Regions from separate parts of the Anaerobacillus sp. MEB173 genome, predicted to be linked through region 1. Evidence: riboswitches for the same ligand, from Rfam matches in the RefSeq annotation. Region 1 holds a riboswitch; the other holds the start of a gene.
The links. Region 1 has a riboswitch for glycine ahead of glyA (serine hydroxymethyltransferase). Riboswitches for the same ligand answer to the same signal wherever they lie in the genome.
Positions count from the first base shown of each region.

Region 2: linked by a shared signal. The riboswitch ahead of gcvT (glycine cleavage system aminomethyltransferase GcvT) and the one ahead of glyA (serine hydroxymethyltransferase) in region 1 are both predicted to bind glycine.

Region 1 is NZ_JBJMAU010000001.1:503,550-506,974, forward strand. Features, by position in the region: gene sdaAA (L-serine ammonia-lyase, iron-sulfur-dependent, subunit alpha) at 1-236, opposite strand, end outside; gene ACJ2A9_RS02555 (serine dehydratase beta chain) at 236-757, opposite strand; gene glyA (serine hydroxymethyltransferase) at 775-2,025, opposite strand; glycine riboswitch at 2,184-2,266, opposite strand; glycine riboswitch at 2,270-2,372, opposite strand; gene ACJ2A9_RS02565 (amidohydrolase) at 2,486-3,425, opposite strand, start outside.
Region 2 is NZ_JBJMAU010000002.1:153,839-157,263, forward strand. Features, by position in the region: gene gcvPA (aminomethyl-transferring glycine dehydrogenase subunit GcvPA) at 1-556, opposite strand, end outside; gene gcvT (glycine cleavage system aminomethyltransferase GcvT) at 573-1,670, opposite strand; glycine riboswitch at 1,950-2,043, opposite strand; gene ACJ2A9_RS05175 (DEAD/DEAH box helicase) at 2,205-3,425, shown strand, end outside.

The DNA.
Region 1 (3,425 bases):
TAATCATTCATTTTCGTTGCATCCCCACCTGAAATACCGCTCGGTGCAGACGAGGGGTCGTTTGTTCCGCTATCTACAGCTTCTTTCATTTTAATTAAGCGCTCTTCCATCATCCGGAAAATTGTTTCTTTATCTTTTCCTGATTTTTCCTCTTCCATCATCAGCATGATTTGGCCAATCGTTTTCTTTTCAGTTGTACAAATTTCAATAAGCTCACTCATTGACCGGATTTCCATCATACAACACCCTTTAGAACAGTTTCTTTCTTCATGTCTTGATGGAAGCATGCTACAAGCGTCGATATACTATCGCTTGAGCTCAACCGGATATCTTTCATCTCATCGTTAATCATAAAGATTTTTGATAAACCTCCACCTAACGACACACCACCAACTTTAACTTCAATGTTTTTACGTTTTGCCGATATAACCGTTGTATTCGGGTGATCAAAATACGGACAACTCTCTTCAAGTTGAAGCCTATAGTATAGTCCATTGTGATGAGTCATTTCGATGGCATGTTTTATCCGGGAATCATCTGTATCCATTCCAAGCAATCCACCTAGAATCGCTTTATCTGTTCCATGTCCTTGATGTGTTTCTGCAAAGGAGCCGTAGAAAGTAATTTCTGCTTTTTCAGGACATCCATCCAAAAGTTCGTGAACAAACTTACCAATTGATACGACACCTGCAGTATGAGAACTCGATGGTCCAACCATAATTGGACCAATAATGTCAAAACAACTTTGAAATTCCATGAGTGATTGCTCCTTTCTTACACATTGATTGGTTGTTGAAATAATGGATAGGCACCACAAATGGCTTTTGTTGTTTCCTTTGCCTTTGCTAAAACCGTTGAATCCCCTTTACTCTTCAATACATCTGCGATTACTTTAGCGATTTTCTCCATTTCATCCTTTTTCATCCCGCGTGTTGTTAATGCAGCAGTTCCCATGCGGATTCCACTTGTAACAAAAGGACTTTGCGGATCAAACGGGATCGTATTTTTGTTCACTGTAATACCTGCTTCTTCTAGCAACTTCTCCGCTTCTTTTCCAGTTAAGTTCCACGGACGTACATCAAGTAATACAATATGGTTATCTGTTCCTCCTGAAACTAGGGCTGCTCCTTCTTTCTTTAGAGCTTCACCAAGTGATTCGGCATTTTCGATGACCTGTTTGGCATATTCTTTAAAGCTTGGCTGTAACGCTTCTTTGAAGGCAACTGCTTTAGCCGCAATAATGTGCATCAATGGCCCGCCTTGGATACCTGGGAAAACCGCTTTATTAATTTGTTTAATGATCTCTTCATCATTTGTTAAAATGATACCGCCGCGAGGTCCGCGTAATGTTTTATGCGTAGTACTTGTGACAACGTCAGCATAAGGAACTGGTGATGGGTGTAATCCTGCTGCAACAAGACCTGCAATATGTGCCATATCCACCATTAGCTTCGCACCAACTTGATCAGCAATTTCTCTAAACCTTGCAAAATCAATCTTTCTTGGATATGCACTTGTACCAGCAATAATTAATTTTGGTTTTTCTTTTTTGGCTATTGTTTCAAGCTCATCATAATCAATCAGCTGAGTATCTTCTCTCACCCCGTACGATACAACATCAAACCATTTTCCTGACATACTTACTGGACTTCCATGTGTGAGATGTCCACCATGCGATAAATTCATTCCCATCACTTTATCACCTGGTTGAAGTAAGGCAAAAAATACAGCTGTATTCGCCTGTGCTCCAGAATGAGGCTGGACGTTTGCGAATTTGGCTCCAAATAAAGTAGTCAACCGGTCAATCGCCGCTTGTTCTGCAAGATCAACGTATTCACAACCACCATAATAACGTTTTCCTGGATAACCTTCTGCATATTTATTTGTCATTACACTCCCCATGGCTTCTAATACGTCTGAACTTACAAAATTCTCAGATGCAATTAACTCCAATGTGTTATGCTGACGTTTTTTTTCACTTTCTATTGCTTCGAAAATAACTGAATCATTTTGTTTTAAACTCATTCAAATCCCTCCTAAATTTTTAAAACACCTAACTTATCTATCTGCTACACTTTTTATCCATGAAAAAAAGGACAGGAAAGGTAGCTCACTCACTACCTTTTCTGTCCTTGATTGCAAACAAAAAGGACAGAAAAAGATAGTTTATTTTCGCTACCCTTCTCTGTCCTTTTACCTGAGAGTTTAACTTCATTATTATCGAAGTCTACCCCTTTGGTGGCGTTTAATTACGCGCTCTCCAGAGGTGCGTCCTGTTGTAGTTCTTCTACCTGAGAGATTTGTCCCAAGGGTCTTTTTGGAACTTGCTCCTTCGGTGTGCACTTACTTATACACTCTCCTACAACCATCATCCGCAATCTATTCATTTTTTGATTAAGTTTAGAATAACGACTTAATTTACGACTGTCAACTATATTTTCCTACTATTTTTATTTTTCTAAAAAGAAATAATATTATAAAAGAATTATTTTATTTCAATTGTTTTTTCAAATTGAGAATAATTATATTGTTCAAAATAACTACACACAACGTGTCCAACTGATTTTGCCGCAACCAAAAGGGAGTCTTCATCAATATCGAACTTCGGATGGTGATTAAAATAGACTTTTTCTACTCCTTTTGGTTTACAGCCAATATAAAAGAATGTTCCAGGAATCTTTTCTAGGTAGTAAGCAAAATCTTCTGAACCGGAAAACTTCGGAAATTCAATCACTTGTTTTATATCTAGGTCGTCCACCTTTTCAAGTGTTGATTTTACAAATTCAGTAATTTCCGGGTGATTATATAAAGGCGGATAATCATTAACATACGTAAAATCGCACTCTACCGCAAATTCAGCTTCGATTCCTTTCACAATTCGGTGCATTTCTGTTTCAATGATTTGTCTTGTCTCAACTGACATATAACGAGCATCACCTTCAAGTTCAACACGATCTTTAATAACATTTCGGGCGCCTTTCCCATCAAAAGATCCCACCGTAATTACACCAGTATCAAACGGATTTAATCTACGGCTTATAATCGTTTGAATCGCTGTTACAAAATGTGCCCCAGCTACAATCGGGTCGTTCGCCAAATGTGGTGATGAACCGTGTCCGCCAGCTCCTTGAATACCTAGGTTAAAACCACTTCTCCCTGCCATCGAATACTCGCTGTTATAACCAACTGTTCCTGTAGATTCAGTAGGAAATAAATGAGTACCAAAAATATGATCCACATCATCAAGGATCCCTGAATCCAAAATACTCTTTGCTCCACCAGGTGGTGTTTCTTCGGCATGCTGATGAATAATTTTGATTGTACCTGATAAAGATGATTTCAATTGAATGAGACAATCAGCAAGTATCATCAAGTAAGCGGTATGTCCATCATGTCCACACGCATGCATTACACCGTCATTTTTC
Region 2 (3,425 bases), on a different contig from region 1:
CTTCAACAACAGTGAGATTCTGTCCCTTTGCACTTGTGTGTAATACGGCTCTTGCTTCAGGATGAACTGCTTTTGATACAATCAATTTCTTACGTCTTGTTTGACCAGCACTTAGCATTGCTGACTCAGCTAAAGCTGTTTGCCCATCATACATTGAGGCATTTGCCAGATCCATTCCTGTTAACTCACTAACCATAGTTTGGAACTCAAAGATCGCTTGCAGTTCACCTTGAGAAATCTCTGGCTGATAGGGTGTATACGCTGTATAAAACTCTGAACGTGAGATGACATGATCGACAACTGATGAAATATAGTGATCATATACTCCAGCACCTAAAAAAGTTGGATATTGCTTCGTATTGACGTTTTTACCAGCTAAACCTTGCAGATAGTTAACTAATTCAGGCTCCGGCAGTTCCTTCTCAATGTTTAATTGACCTTTATAGCGAATTTTTTCAGGAATATCAGCAAAAAGTTCTTCAACTGATTGAATACCAATCGTATCCATCATTTCTTTTTGGTCTTGCTCTGTCATTGGTAAATAACGATAACTCATTTGTAATCTCCCCTTATTACCCTCTCTTGTAGAAAGGTGTTTTTACAACTTGTGCTTTTAAACGCTTTTTACGAACCTGAACCTCAACTTCAGTGCCTATAGCAGTGAAATTGATATCAAGAAGTGCCAGACCGACGTTCTTTTTTAATGTTGGTGACTGTGTACCAGTTGTCACCTCACCGATCTTCTGTTCTCCAACAAACACTTCATAACCTGTTCTTGGGATTCCTTTATCGATCATTTCGATCCCGACTAGCTTTCTTGCTAAACCCTCTTCTTTTTGCTTTTTCAGTACATCTTTCCCAAAGAAATCATCGACTTTATCTGTCTTAACAGCAAATCCGATACCGGCCTCGAGTGGAGTAATATGTTTCGATAATTCTTGCCCATATAACGGAAGTTTGGCTTCAAATCGAAGTGTATCTCTTGCACCTAAACCGCAAGGAATAACCCCCTCATTCTTTCCAGCCTCCAATATATCCTTCCACAACTGTTGAACATCCTCTTTATGACAATAAATCTCAAAGCCGTCTTCTCCTGTGTAACCTGTACGAGATACAAGTGCTTTCACTCCATTGATATTTACATCATCTTTAAATTTAAAGAACCCAATCTCTTCTAATGGAGTTTCTGTTAGTGTTTGTAACACTTTCTCTGCTACTGGACCTTGAAGGGCAATTTGGGCAATTTCATCTGAAATATTCATAACCGTTACCCCATCAATAAGATGTGATTCCATCCAACTTACATCTTTTTCAATATTTGAGGCGTTAATGACAAGTAAATAGTCATCTTCATCTTTTTTATATATTAATAAATCATCCACTGTTCCACCGTCTTCGTAACACATTGCTGTATACTGAGCAGCTCCGGGTTTAAGCTTCGACACATCATTTGTCATTAAACGTTGAAGATAAACTAAAGCATTTTCCCCTTTCACTTCGACTTCGCCCATGTGTGATACATCGAATAATCCTGCGCAAGAACGAACTGCTTCATGCTCTTCTTTTATACTTGAAAATTGTACTGGTAAATCCCAACCACCAAAATCAATTGTTTTTGCCCCGTGCTCTTTATATACATCAAAGAGTGGTGTCTTTTTTAATTCAGTCACACAAATACCTCCAAATTTAATGATAAAAAGCTTTAAAAGATTATGAAAATTCCTGGTGTAATGATTACTATAGTCGCCTTTATTATGTTTGACGAAAAGTCAACACATACAAAAAAACATAAAAAAACATAAAAAAAGACAGAGAAATACACTAGTAAAATGTATTTCTCTGTCCTGTAACCAGAAAGTTTCTTTCTTAAATCAGCATAAACTTAAGAAATTTCCTCGTGGGTGGTTTTCATAGTAAATAGTAAGCTATAAAAACTCTCTCCAGAGTTGCGTCAAACAAGAGTCTTTTTGCCTGAGAGATTCACATTCCCATGTTTGCTCCTTCGGCGTTACCTTATCAGGTAATCTCTCCCCTTATTATCATCCGCCAATATGTAATTAAAAAACACTAAATATAGCAATAGAAAGTGATAAAACACATGATTTAATACTTTCTTGTTTATACTACATTCTATATTCATTTAATATCCTACCATTTCTTATTCAACATTGGCAATACTCTAATGATTGGAAGGAGGAGGGAATATGACTGTTACAATACATTTCAACACAGAATGGCAAGAGCAATTTATTAAACATATCGAAGAAGATGGTCCTTGGGCAAATTGGGACCTCTATAAATTAGCATTAGAAGCTGAAGAGCATTTGTCCATACCTGAATTTCATGGTCTCCAAGCGCCAAAGCATTTGCCTGACTTAAAACCTTACCGCCATCAACTTGAAGTAGCCAATACCGTTATTGAAAAGATGAATGGTAAAGCGATTTTAGCGGACGAAGTAGGACTCGGAAAAACGATCGAAGCTGGTCTGATTTTGAAAGAATACATGATACGTAATCTCGTAAAAAAAGTATTAATCCTAGTTCCAGCTTCTCTCGTCTCGCAATGGACAATCGAGTTAAATCAAAAATTTTATATTCCAGCTGTACCTCAAAAGAAAAGCTATGTTTGGGAACAATGCGATGTTGTCGTAGCATCGATGGATACAGCAAAACGCAATCCTCACAGAGATATTATTATGAAACAAAATTATGACCTCGTCATTATTGATGAAGCACATAAATTAAAGAATAACAAAACAAAAAATTATGAATTCGTTCAACATTTAAAGAAAAAGTTTTGTTTACTGTTAACTGCTACGCCTGTACAAAATAAATTAGAGGAAATCTTTAATCTTGTATCTCTTTTAAAACCTGGACATTTGGGAGATCAATCAACTTTTGATAAGGCGTACCGTTCAAGTGAACGCTCACCAAAAAATGATGAGCAGTTACGAGAACTAGTAAGCAAGGTAATGGTTCGCAATCGTCGTGAAGAAACAGGAATCGACTGGCCAAAACGAATTGTAAAAACAGTACCAATTACATTTAGTGAGGAAGAACGTGATCTCTATAACACGTTAACATCACTAAAGCATAGTGAGAACCCAGAGGATCATTTACTATTAAAGAGTCACTTCTCATTACTTACTTTACAGCGAGAAATTTGCAGCAGTCGTGAAGCTGCATTTATGACATTAAAAGGGATGTCAGAAAAGCTAGATCCAAATTCGTATGCCCAAACGATTATTAAAACATTGATGAGTAAAATAGAAAAGATTACGCGTAATTCTAAAGCGGAAAAAGCGTTAGAAATTATCCAGAACATAAATGATAAAGTGATAATTTTTACAGAATATCGTGCTACTCAATTATATTTACAATGGTTCTTAAGTCAACATGGGATTACATCTGTACCATTTCGTGGT